Regions from separate parts of the Leclercia sp. genome, predicted to be linked through region 3. Evidence: riboswitches for the same ligand, from Rfam matches in the RefSeq annotation. Region 3 holds a riboswitch; each other region holds the start of a gene.
What was found. A riboswitch is a leader RNA that binds a small molecule or an ion and turns the genes downstream of it on or off. The one in region 3 is predicted to bind thiamine pyrophosphate.
Positions count from the first base shown of each region.

Region 1 (4,185 bases), on a different contig from region 3:
AGAACATGGCGGTAAAGCCATAGTTGAGGGCCAGCATAAAGGCCAGCGGCGGGCCGATGACCCACGCCAGAGAAAGCTGAGCACGCATCACCGAGCTGAACATCACCACTTCCCGCGCGGAGCTATCGGCATATTCCCGCGCGAGAGCAAACAGCTGCGGCATGGCGGTATTGGCCAGTGAAGCCAGCAGCACGCCGCAGGTGAGTAAGGTCAGATAGTGACGGTTAAAGGCAAACAGCAGCGCGTTGCCGATCGCCATCGCGCAGCAAAAGAGGATCAACTTGCGGCGATCGCCCTGGCTGTCCGATCGCTTCGCCAGCCACAGGCTGACCAGGATCCCGGCGACGGCGTTGACGGTGTAAAAAATCCCCACCCAGAAAGGCTGAGCACCCACCTCACGGCTCAGGAACAGGCTCAGGGTCGGGGCCTGCAACGCACCGGCGACGCCCATCATAAACGCCACCACCATAAAGGCAGCATACACACCGTTGAGACGGCGTCCCATCGTCATTAACCAGAGCATTACCTGTTCCCTTTAGCGCAAGTGAAAACGAAAAAAGCCAGCAGATAATACCTGCTGGCGTGGTGATTCGCACCAATACTCAGTCACACATGATCGAAGCAATTCAGCGTTCCGAGGTCGACGTTGTCACCTCCCACTGCATCAGATCTTCCAGTATTTTCAGCCGCTGCTCTGCACACCGGCGGGCCAGCCAGGACACTCCCTTTGTCGCTGAAAAGTACTGTTGGTAAAACTGATTCGCGGTAGACCTCTTCATATTCACCTCCTCGCTTCAACGAAGTGAATTATTGGCCTAATATAGGGATTAATAAATTGCTGATTTTTTGTCAGGAGTTCCCCTTTTATGCCCTCTGGTCGTCTGCAACAACAATTCATCCGCCTGTGGCAATGCTGTGATGGCCAGACCCGGGACACCACGCTCAGCGAGCTGGCCGAACTGCTCAGCTGCTCGCGACGCCACATGCGCACCCTGCTCAACACCATGCAGCAGCAGGGCTGGCTGAGCTGGGAGGCCGAGGCCGGACGCGGCAAGCGTTCCCGTCTCACCTTTCTGTACACCGGCCTCGCGCTGCAGCAGCAGCGGGCGGAAGATCTGCTCGAGCAGGATCGCATCGAGCAGCTGGTGCAGCTGGTGGGCGACAAGGCCGCGGTGCGCCAGATGCTGGTCTCCCACCTGGGCCGCAGCTTCCGTCAGGGCAGGCATATTCTGCGGGTGCTCTATTATCGCCCGATGAAAAACCTGTTGCCGGGCAGCGCGTTACGGCGCTCCGAAACCCACATGGCGCGGCAGATCTTTAGCGGGCTGACGCGTATAAATGAGGAAAACGGGGAACTGGAAGCCGACATTGCCCACCACTGGCAGCAACTTTCCCCGCTGCACTGGCGCTTTTTCCTGCGGCCCGGCATCCATTTCCATCACGGACGCGAGCTGGAAATGGCCGACGTGATTGCCACGCTGCAGCGCGCCCGCGAGCTGCCCCTCTATTCACACATCACCCGGATCCAGTCCCCCACCGCCTGGACCCTGGACATCCAGCTTTCACAGCCCGACCGCTGGCTGCCCTGGCTGCTGGGGTATGTACCCTCGATGATCCTGCCGCGCGAGTGGGAAACGATGCACAACTTTACCAGCCAGCCGGTGGGCACCGGGCCCTATGCCGTCTCGCGCAACAACAATAACCAGCTCAAGATCCGCGCCTTCGATGATTACTTTGGCTACCGGGCGCTGATTGACGAGGTGAACGTCTGGGTCCTGCCGGATATCAACGAAGAACTGAGCGTCGGCCTGACGCTGGAAGGGCCCACCGAGGGGGAAAAGGCGGTGGAGAGCCGGCTTGAAGAGGGCTGCTACTATCTGTTGTTCGACGCCCGCTCTCACCGTGGAGCCAGCCCCGAGGTGCGCCAGTGGGTAAGCCGGATCCTCTCCCCGGCCAACCTGATCTATCAGGCCGAGGAGTTGTATCAATCCTACTGGTTCCCGGCGTATGGCCTGCTGCCCCGCTGGCACCATGCCCGCCCGGGGCGCGGTGACAAACCGGCCGGGCTGGAGAGCCTCACCCTGACCTTCTATCGCGAGCATATTGAACATCGGGTGATCGCCAGAATGATGAGTGAACTGCTGGCCGCCGAGCAGGTGACGCTGAATATTCAGGAGGTCAGTTATGAGGAGTGGCATCGCGGCGAGACGGTGAGCGACATCTGGCTTAACAGTGTCAACTTCACCCTGCCCCTCGACTTCTCGCTGTTCTCGCATCTGTATGAAGTCCCGCTCCTGCAACACTGCATCGCGCGCGACTGGCAGCAGGACGCCACCCAGTGGCGCGCGGGCGAGATGAACCTTGCCGTCTGGTGTCAGCAGCTGCTGTCCCAGCAGGCGATTGTCCCGCTGATCCACCACTGGCTGATGATCCAGGGACAGCGCAGTATGCGCGGCTTACGCATGAACACCCTGGGCTGGTTTGACTTTAAATCGGCGTGGTTTGCGCCGCCGGAACCATAATACTTTCGTAATATTCACCAAATCATTACAATACCGCCGTTCTCAACGGGGTGCTGCGCGCAAGCGTGTGCTGAGAAAATACCCGTCGAACCTGATCCGGATAACGCCGGCGAAGGGATTTGAGGCTGTCGCTCAAAATCCTTTGCCACTCTCACATACAGAGGTGCAAAGTGTTCAAAACTGTTCTTCCCCTGCTGGCGCTGATTGCGCTGCCTGCCGTCGCCAGTCCTGTCCTGACGGTCTACACCTACGACTCCTTCGCCGCCGACTGGGGCCCAGGCCCGGCGGTCAAAAAAGCCTTTGAAGCCGACTGCAACTGCGAGCTGAAATTCGTGGCGCTGGAAGATGGCGTCTCGCTGCTCAATCGCCTGCGTATGGAAGGCAAGAACAGCAAAGCCGACGTGGTGCTGGGTCTGGACAACAACCTGCTGGAAGCGGCCACGCAAACCGGGCTGTTCGCCAAAAGCGGCGTGGCCACCGAGGCGGTTAACGTTCCTGGCGGCTGGAAGAACGAGACCTTTGTGCCGTTCGATTACGGCTACTTCGCCTTCGTGTATGACAAAAATAAGCTGAAAAACCCGCCGAAAAGCCTGAAAGAGCTGGTTGAGAGCGACCAGAAATGGCGCGTGATCTACGAAGATCCGCGCACCAGCACGCCGGGGCTGGGTCTGCTGCTGTGGATGCAAAAAGTGTACGGCGATAAGACCCCGGAAGCCTGGCAGAAGCTGGCCGCCAAAACCGTCACCGTTACCAAAGGCTGGAGCGAGGCCTACGGCCTGTTCCTGAAAGGGGAAAGTGACCTGGTGCTGAGCTACACCACCTCTCCGGCGTATCACATTATTTCGGAGAAAAAAGAGAACTATGCCGCCGCTGATTTTGCCGAAGGTCACTACCTGCAGGTCGAAGTCGCTGCCCGCACCGCGGCCAGCAAACAGCCTGAACTGGCCGAGAAGTTCCTGAAATTTATAGTCTCGCCGTCGTTCCAGAATGCTATCCCGACCGGCAACTGGATGTACCCGGTCACCAACGTGGCGTTACCTGCCGGTTTCGACACTCTGGTGAAACCGCAAACCGCGCTGGAATACTCCCCGCAGGAAGTGGCCGGGAAACGTGCCGCCTGGGTCAGTGAATGGCAACGCGCCGTCAGCCGCTGATCGCCGGCTGGTTACTCCCGGGGCTGATGGCCGCCACCCTGATGGTGGCCGTCGCCCTGGGAGCATTTCTGGCGCTGTGGTTTAACGCGCCGGCCACCGACATCGCGGGGCTGCTGCACGACAGCTATCTGTGGCACGTCATCCGCTTCTCTTTCTGGCAGGCGTTTCTTTCCGCCCTGTTCTCCGTCGTGCCTGCCATTTTTCTTGCCCGCGCCCTCTACCGGCGTCGTTTCCCCGGACGGCAGGCGCTGCTGCGCCTGTGCGCCATGACCCTGATCCTGCCGGTGCTGGTGGCGATATTTGGCATTCTCAGCGTCTACGGGCGTCAGGGCTGGCTTGCCGCCCTCTGCCAGGCCCTCGGGCTGGAGTGGAGCTTCTCGCCTTATGGCCTGCAGGGCATTCTGCTGGCGCACGTCTTTTTCAACATGCCGATGGCGACGCGGCTGCTGCTGCAGGCGCTGGAGAACATCCCCGGCGAGCAGCGCCAGCTCGCCGCCCAGCTCGGGATG
Region 1 covers NZ_DAIQCE010000003.1:95,052-99,236, forward strand. The annotation lists gene V7Q49_RS11895 (sugar efflux transporter) at 1-523, opposite strand, end outside; gene sgrT (glucose uptake inhibitor SgrT) at 627-779, opposite strand; gene sgrR (HTH-type transcriptional regulator SgrR) at 867-2,522, shown strand; TPP riboswitch at 2,559-2,658, shown strand; gene thiB (thiamine ABC transporter substrate binding subunit) at 2,693-3,676, shown strand; gene thiP (thiamine/thiamine pyrophosphate ABC transporter permease ThiP) at 3,652-4,185, shown strand, end outside.
Region 1: it holds a riboswitch for thiamine pyrophosphate, as region 3 does, so the genes downstream of both, thiB (thiamine ABC transporter substrate binding subunit) here and thiM (hydroxyethylthiazole kinase) in region 3, are expected to answer to the same signal.

Region 2 (4,185 bases), on a different contig from region 3:
CGAGACCGACCAGCAGGACCCGGCTGGCGAGCAGCTTCTGCTGCCCGTCGATGGCGATATCCTCCAGCAGGATCTGGCGGCTGTAGCGCATAAAGTCACGGTCATTCATCGCCCGCCCCCGCCAGCTGTAGCAGATGTGCCGTTGCCGCCTGCCAGTCAGCGGCCTGGGTGATGGCGCTCACCACCGCGATGCTGCCGACGCCGGTCGCCAGCACCGACGGGGCGCGTTCGAGGCTGATACCGCCGATGGCGACGGTAGGGTAATCCGCAAGGCGTTCGATATGCCGGGCCAGCTGTTCCAGCCCCTGAGGCGCGGAAGGCATCTGTTTGGTCTGGGTGGGAAATACGTGCCCGAGGGCGATATAGGACGGATGCGCCGCCAGCGCCACGTCGATCTCCATGTCGTCGTGGGTCGAGACGCCGAGGCGTAACCCGGCGGCACGAATGGCCGCAAGGTCGGTGGTCTCCAGGTCTTCCTGACCAAGATGCACACCGTAAGCCTGATGTTTAATCGCCAGCCGCCAGTAGTCATTGATGAACAGGCGGGCATCGTGGCGACGCCCCAGGGCAATGGCCGCCACGATATCGGCCTCGACCTCGTCATCCTGCTTATCTTTGATGCGTAGCTGGATCGTTTTTACGCCCGCGGCCAGCAAACGTTCGATCCAGGCCACGCTGTCGACGACCGGATAGAGTCCCAGACGAAAGGGCACCGGCGGGAAGTTGGGTTGATACATTACGCCTCCTCTTTTTTGAGGTAGATCTCGCCGCCTTTAGCGCGGAAGCTTTCCGACATGTCGGCCATCCCCACTTCGATGGTCTGCGCCGCGGCGTAGTCGCGCACCTCCTGGCTGATTTTCATCGAGCAGAATTTTGGTCCGCACATGGAGCAGAAGTGCGCCACTTTGCCGGATTCCTGCGGCAGGGTTTCGTCGTGATAGGCGCGGGCGGTGAAGGGGTCGAGTGCCAGATTGAACTGATCTTCCCAGCGGAATTCGAAGCGTGCTTTCGACATGGCGTTATCGCGGATCTGCGCGCCCGGGTGGCCCTTCGCCAGGTCGGCGGCATGGGCAGCAATCTTGTAGGTGATCAGCCCCTGCTTCACGTCTTCTTTGTTCGGCAGGCCGAGGTGCTCTTTCGGCGTGACGTAGCAGAGCATGGCGCAGCCAAACCAACCGATCATTGCCGCGCCAATCCCGGAGGTGAAGTGGTCATAGCCCGGCGCGATGTCGGTGGTTAGCGGCCCCAGGGTGTAGAACGGTGCTTCGTGGCAGTGCTCCAGCTCCTCGGTCATGTTGCGGCGGATCATCTGCATCGGCACGTGGCCCGGGCCTTCAATCATCACCTGGACGTCATACTCCCAGGCAATTTTGGTCAGCTCGCCCAGGGTGTGCAGCTCGGCAAACTGCGCTTCGTCGTTGGCGTCGCGGATGGAGCCCGGGCGCAGGCCATCGCCCAGCGACAGGGAGACGTCGTACGCGGCGCAGATTTCGCAGATCTCGCGGAAATGCTCATACAGGAAGTTCTCCTGATGATGGGACAGGCACCATTTCGCCATGATCGAGCCGCCACGGGAGACGATGCCGGTCAGGCGTTTCGCGGTCATCGGCACGTAGCGCAGCAGCACCCCGGCGTGGATGGTGAAGTAGTCGACCCCTTGCTCGGCCTGCTCCAGCAGCGTATCGCGGAACGCTTCCCAGGTGAGATCTTCCGCAATGCCGTTAACCTTCTCCAGCGCCTGATAGATGGGCACCGTACCAATCGGCACTGGGCTGTTACGCAGGATCCACTCGCGGGTTTCGTGAATATAGCGCCCGGTGGAGAGGTCCATCACCGTATCCGCGCCCCAGCGGGTGGACCAGACCAGTTTCTCTACCTCTTCTTCGATGGAGGAGGTGACGGCCGAGTTACCGATGTTGGCATTCACCTTCACCAGGAAATTACGGCCGATGATCATCGGCTCGGATTCCGGGTGGTTGATGTTGGCCGGGATAATGGCACGACCAGCGGCCACCTCGTCACGCACAAATTCCGGGGTAATGTTCTCCGGCAGGCGGGCGCCAAAGCCTTCGCCCGGATGCTGGTGGCGCAGCACTTCGCCACGAATGCGCTCGCGGCCCATGTTTTCGCGGATGGCGATAAACTCCATCTCCGGCGTCACGATCCCCTGGCGGGCGTAGTGCAGCTGGGTCACGCATTTACCCGCTCTGGCACGCTTCGGCGTCAGCAGACCGGTGAAGCGCAGCTCGTCCAGACCGTCGTCGGCCAGACGTTCCCGGGTATAGGCCGAGCTTTGTTCGTTCAGGGCTTCGCAGTCGTTACGGGCCGCAATCCACGGCTGGCGCAGCTTCGCCAGACCCTGCTGGACGTTAATCGCCACATCCGGATCGCCGTATGGCCCGGAGGTGTCGTAGACCGGCACCGCTTCGTTCTCTTCAAACTGCGGGTTGTTTTTGCTGCCGCCGATTAATGTCGGGCTGAGCTGGATCTCGCGCATCGGCACGCGAATATCATCCTGCGAACCGGTCAGATAGATGCGTTTCGAGTTGGGGAAAGCGGTGCCTTCCAGGGTGTCGATAAAGTGTTGGGCGTGCGCGCGCTGTTCGCGGCGGGTCATTTTTGTGGCAGACATAGCTCGTTCCAGTAAGTGCAGGAAGTGGCTTGTCAGACGACGGATGAAGCAAGAGAGGATCGCCCGTAGGCGATACAGTAAATTGACTCTTGTTCCCTTCGCAGGTCTTAACCTGATCAGGTTCCGCGGATCCCGAATTAACGGTCTCAGCCCGGCTTTCGCACTGGGCACTCCGACAAGAATAGGCTCCCCTACAGCGGGAGCAGTGAATGTAAACTACGCGTTAACGAGGAATAACTCAAGCCGGTCGGGCGACGTTATCTTCGTTGCTTGCCTTCAGATTGTGATCCAGCGCAAGGGCGATCAGGTTGTCTTCCAGCGTAAAGCGTTGCTCCAGCGCCTCGCCGATATCGGAAAGCGCCTGCTGAAATTCCAGGTAGTTATCCTGATCGATGGCGTTTTCGAGCGTCGAGTCGTAGTAATCCATGATTTGCTGGGTATTGGCTTCCAGCAGGGGATAGAGTTTGGTTGCCGCTAAATACGGGCTCTTACCTTCCATTTCACGGATAAAGCGTTCATAAATATTAAAATGACCGTTGGAAAGGTAATCGACCAGGCTCTGACAGAAATCGTCCAGCGCTTTTTCGTTCAGGCGCATATAAGACTCTTTGCCAGGCTTAATGCCAACGAGATTGTAATAGGCAACAAGCAGATGTTTCCGCACGTGCAGCCAGCGATCGACCAGTTTGTTACTTCCGCCAACGCGCTCTGTCAGGTTTTCTAGCTGGTTTAGCATGTTTGACTCCGCAAGGTTAAGATTAAAAGCTGCCCACCCAAAATGTAATAGTATTGTTACCAACATGCCTGTGAAGCAAAGGTAGTGCAATAGATATGGATCGTATAATTGAAAAATCGGATCGCGGCTGGTGGTTAGTCAGCCATGAACAAAAATTATGGTTGCCCGGTGGTGAATTACCCTATGGCGAAGCAAATAATTTCGATCTTGCGGGACAACCCGCACTAAATATCGGCGAGTGGAAGGGCGATTCTGTGTGGTTGATCCAGCAAAATCGCCGTCACGACATGGGATCGGTGCGCCAGGTGCTCGATCTCGATGTTGGCTTGTTCCAGCTGGCGGGCCGTGCTGTGCAGTTGGCCGAGTTTTATCGCTCGCATAAGTTCTGCGGCTACTGCGGCCACACCATGCACCCGAGCAAAACCGAGTGGGCGATGCTCTGCAGCCACTGTCGGGAACGCTATTATCCGCAAATCGCGCCGTGCATTATCGTCGCCATCCGCCGGGATGACGCCATCCTGCTGGCGCAACACACCCGTCATCGCAACGGAGTGCATACCGTACTGGCCGGGTTTGTCGAAGTGGGTGAAACCCTGGAGCAGGCCGTGGCGCGGGAAGTGATGGAGGAGAGCGGCATCAAGGTGAAGAACCTGCGTTATGTCACCTCCCAGCCGTGGCCGTTCCCACAGTCGCTGATGACCGCCTTTATGGCCGAGTACGACAGCGGCGAGATCGTTATCGATCAGAAAGAGCTGCTGTCCGCCGACTGGTATCGCTACGACGATTTACCACTGCTGCCACCGCCCGGCACCGTGGC
Region 2 covers NZ_DAIQCE010000004.1:258,097-262,281, forward strand. The annotation lists gene V7Q49_RS14050 (HesA/MoeB/ThiF family protein) at 1-109, opposite strand, end outside; gene thiE (thiamine phosphate synthase) at 102-737, opposite strand; gene thiC (phosphomethylpyrimidine synthase ThiC) at 737-2,632, opposite strand; TPP riboswitch at 2,709-2,817, opposite strand; gene rsd (sigma D regulator) at 2,871-3,368, opposite strand; gene nudC (NAD(+) diphosphatase) at 3,464-4,185, shown strand, end outside.
Region 2: it holds a riboswitch for thiamine pyrophosphate, as region 3 does, so the genes downstream of both, thiC (phosphomethylpyrimidine synthase ThiC) here and thiM (hydroxyethylthiazole kinase) in region 3, are expected to answer to the same signal.

Region 3 (4,185 bases):
TTTGTATTTCATTTTCGTATTTTTCCCACATGGCCTTTTTTTCTTCAGTGCTCAGATTTGCGTTGGTAGAACTGGCAAGAAACGCCCTGAACGCTTTTAAATCAAGCCCTGGATTGCTGCGTTTCCAACGGCGAAAACGCTTTGCTTTGGTATCATCAAGAGTGAAACGCTTTTCCTTGTTCATGGAGCCTTGCGGTCTGCCTCTCTGCCCTTGCTCGTCGTCATCAATACCGAGATCTATGTACTCAATATTATCCGTAAGTGATCTGGCCTGCCATTCATCAAAAACATAAACGGTCTGGGTTTCAGTACTTTCAAAATTCCTCGAAATCCCTCGTAGTACGAACTGGTGTAAACTTTCATACTCCCTCGCAAGGTGAATCGCCTCGCCGTCAATCTCAAAGAACAATTCACACTGTTTAGCCTCTGTTTCAGAGGGACGCATACAAGCCAACCAGACGCACGTCATAAGGTGATGGTACTGGTTCAATCCTCTGGCATCCGGGCTTATCTCTTTGCCATTTTTAAGACTCTGAGAATCGCTTTTGTTCTTTGTCCAATAGAATTCCTTCTTCTCAAGCTTTTTATCAATATAAGTGTATATTTTTTGTGCTTTATCAGGATTGTTAGTTTTCCATGTTCTTGATAGTTTGAATTTTTTTGAAAAGTAATAAACTTTTAATCTGTCTTTAAGTTCTGTTTTGCGTTTCAGTAATCCTTCAAGTTCAGTACTTTTAAATAATTCTTTATTTCCTTTATAGATCAACGAGTTTTCGAAATTAGCCCCAAGAAAGGTAATTGATACATCTTTGTACTTATTGAGATCTTTCCATGCCGTGATATTAAGCTGTACTTTTTCAGGATTAGTAAAGTATTCATTATTCAGGATAAAAATATCGTTATCATTTAAAACGGAAAATTCTTTGTTAACTATATTTTTCATTATGTCCCCCTGTTCATCAGGGTTTCTTTTTGCGGCAATATACATATTATTATTATCTAACGACTGTATACCTTTAATGAATGCCTCGTATATTATTTTTTTAATTTCAGTACTTCCATCATTGATGCTCTGGAAAGAGTGGAAATTAGTCACATCATCTATGTAAACAACTCTGTCGGATAGAAGTTCAACAGGTATTTTGAAAAACGTTTTATCCGTTATGATTAGTGTTTTTTTGCATCCCGATGAAAGAAAGTTAATGACAGAACTAATAACACTTTCCTCTCTTGAGACTGTATCAGTAATAATATACATACAATTATTAATTTTCTTTGCTGTCTGCTTAATAAGTTCTTGTGTATTTTGTACTACAATATATTTTTCAGTGCTGTTATTGATTATATTACATATAGCGGTAGTTTTACCTGAACCACATTCAGCAGATACGTACTTAAATTTGGTAAAGATAGATGTAGGATTAATCATTTGTACATGCTCCATATTGATTAATTTAGAAAGGCCGATTCATGTGAGTGAATCGGCCTTTCGTTTTTTTTTGGTTTAGATTATTTGTTTAACTGGGGTGTTATGTAAATGCTTAAGTTTTACTTTTTGATACCAGTTTTTGTATTTCGTGAGTTTGTTATTCCTTAGCTTCCCTATGTATCCTTTGGGTAATCGCACTTTTAATATGTTACATATTCGTGCTGAGGTCATATCGCTACATAGAATGTTTTCATATTGATCAAAAGTTAGTGATATTCCTGATGCAATTCTTTTTTTACGAACTGATTTATTCAGCGTCTTTCTATTGGTACGTATTCCGTTTATCTTCATATATTATTCTCCACCATCTGTTTTTTTATTTCTCTTTGAGGTTCTTTTTTTAACCCATTCTGCTGCAATAGTTGAAGTGTCTAATGGAAAATTGTTAGTGGAAACCATTAGTTCATATTCTTCTTCTAATGCTTTTAATTTGGATAGTATTTCATTTTCATAATGATTTTTCATTTTCATTTGATTACCTATTTTATGATTTGCCTGTCACTGCAAATATAGGTCATTTTTAGATTGCGTTTCGCAGAATTTTATACAATTTCATTACTGATGAGAGAGTTGTTTTTATATAAAGTAATTACGTGATAATACTTAAATGAAAAGAACCGGTATCTGCTTCATCATTTTTAAATATGATTTAATACTCCATTTATTGATAGTTGCGGTTAATCCTTCTCGCACATTTTGCTTGTGGTGGTTTATATGAATCTGGATTGACATTGAATATGGAGATTTTAATAGATTAAGTAGGTTAGAAGTAGACTTAAAAGGTATTAAGTTCTTTTGTTTTTCTGTGGGGTACAAAATGGGGTACAAGGTGAGGTACAGCGTGAAAATGTAATATTCAGAAGTTCAATCTTGTATCAGCACGAGACTTGGCGTAACCTATTAATTGATAAAGAAATGTAATCAACATGACTCGGGGTGCCCTTCCTTGTGAAGGCTGAGAAATACCCGTACCACCTGATCTGGATAATGCCAGCGTAGGGAAGTCAGATGCCCTCCGGGCAATCGCTTCTTCGCGCAAGGCAGGAGCGATACCATGCAGCCTGACCTGCTCAATTTACACGCCTTACACCACTTCCGAACCCGTTCTCCGCTGACCCACTGCATGACCAACGACGTGGTGCAGACCTTTACCGCCAACGTACTGCTGGCCCTCGGCGCTTCACCGGCGATGGTGATTGAAGCCGAAGAGGCCGAACAGTTCTCCGCTATTGCCGATGCGCTGCTGATTAACGTCGGCACCCTGACTTCCTCACGCGCCCAGGCGATGCGCCGGGCGATTGAAAGCGCGGTGGCGGCGGGCAAGCCCTGGACCCTCGATCCGGTGGCCGTTGGCGCGCTGGCGTACCGGACCCGTTTTTGCCAGCAAATTCTCGGCCTCAAACCGGCCGCCATTCGCGGCAATGCCTCTGAAATTCTCGCTCTGGCGGGGATGAGCGCAGGCGGACGCGGCGTGGACACCACCGACACCGCGGCCAGCGCGCTGCCTGCAGCTCAGGCCCTGGCGCGACAAACCAATGCCGTGGTGGCGGTGACCGGAGAGGTGGATTACGTTACTGACGGATTGCGTACCCAGACCATCACCGGCGGCGATCCGCTGATGACCCGGGTGGTGGGTACCGGCTGTGCGCTGTCGGCGGTGGTGGCCGCCAGCTGCTCGCTGCCGGGGGATCGGCTGGATAACATCGCCGCAGCCTGCGGCTGGATGAAGCGGGCCGGCACGCTTGCCGCGAGTGAACGTCGTGGCCCGGGCAGTTTTGCCCCCGCATTTCTTGATGCTTTGTGGGAACTGGGGGCGCAACAATGAAACGGATCAACGCCCTTACCATTGCCGGCACCGACCCAAGCGGCGGGGCCGGGATCCAGGCTGACCTGAAAACCTTCTCGGCGCTCGGCGCATACGGCTGCTCGGTGATCACCGCCCTGGTGGCGCAGAACACCCGCGGGGTGCAGTCGGTCTACCGCATCGAACCTGATTTTGTGGCGGCCCAGCTGGAGTCGGTGTTCAGCGATGTACGCATCGACACCACCAAGATCGGCATGCTGGCCGAAACCGATATTGTTGAGGCCGTGGCGGAGCAGCTGCTGCGTCATCAGGTGAAAAACGTGGTGCTGGATACGGTGATGCTGGCGAAAAGCGGCGACCCGCTGCTATCGCCCGCCGCCGTCGACACGCTGCGTAAAAAGCTGCTGCCGCAGGTGGCGCTGATCACCCCCAACTTACCTGAAGCGGCGGCGTTGCTGGATGCACCTCATGCCCGCAGCGAGCAGGAGATGAAAGCGCAGGGCCATGCATTGCTGGCGATGGGCTGCGAGGCGGTGCTGATGAAGGGCGGCCATCTGGACGATCCCGAGAGCCCCGACTGGCTGTTCACCCGCGACGGGGCCACGCGTTTTACCGCCCCGCGGGTGAACACCAAAAATACCCATGGCACCGGCTGCACCCTTTCGGCCGCGCTGGCGGCGCTGCGCCCGCGGCACGCCAGCTGGGCGGATACGATTTGTGAGGCCAAAGCCTGGCTCTCCTGCGCGCTGGCAAAAGCCGACACCCTCGAGGTCGGGCAGGGCATTGGGCCGGTGCATCATTTTCATGCATGGTGGTAGACGGCTGGCAATTTGTCGACCCGCAGACCAGGCTTAGGGGGCTTGCAATCCTGTGAGCCTGGATAAAACACGCC
Region 3 covers NZ_DAIQCE010000001.1:269,995-274,179, forward strand. The annotation lists gene V7Q49_RS01160 (type III restriction endonuclease subunit R) at 1-1,429, opposite strand, end outside; gene V7Q49_RS01165 (hypothetical protein) at 1,784-1,960, opposite strand; TPP riboswitch at 2,412-2,508, shown strand; gene thiM (hydroxyethylthiazole kinase) at 2,544-3,314, shown strand; gene thiD (bifunctional hydroxymethylpyrimidine kinase/phosphomethylpyrimidine kinase) at 3,311-4,111, shown strand.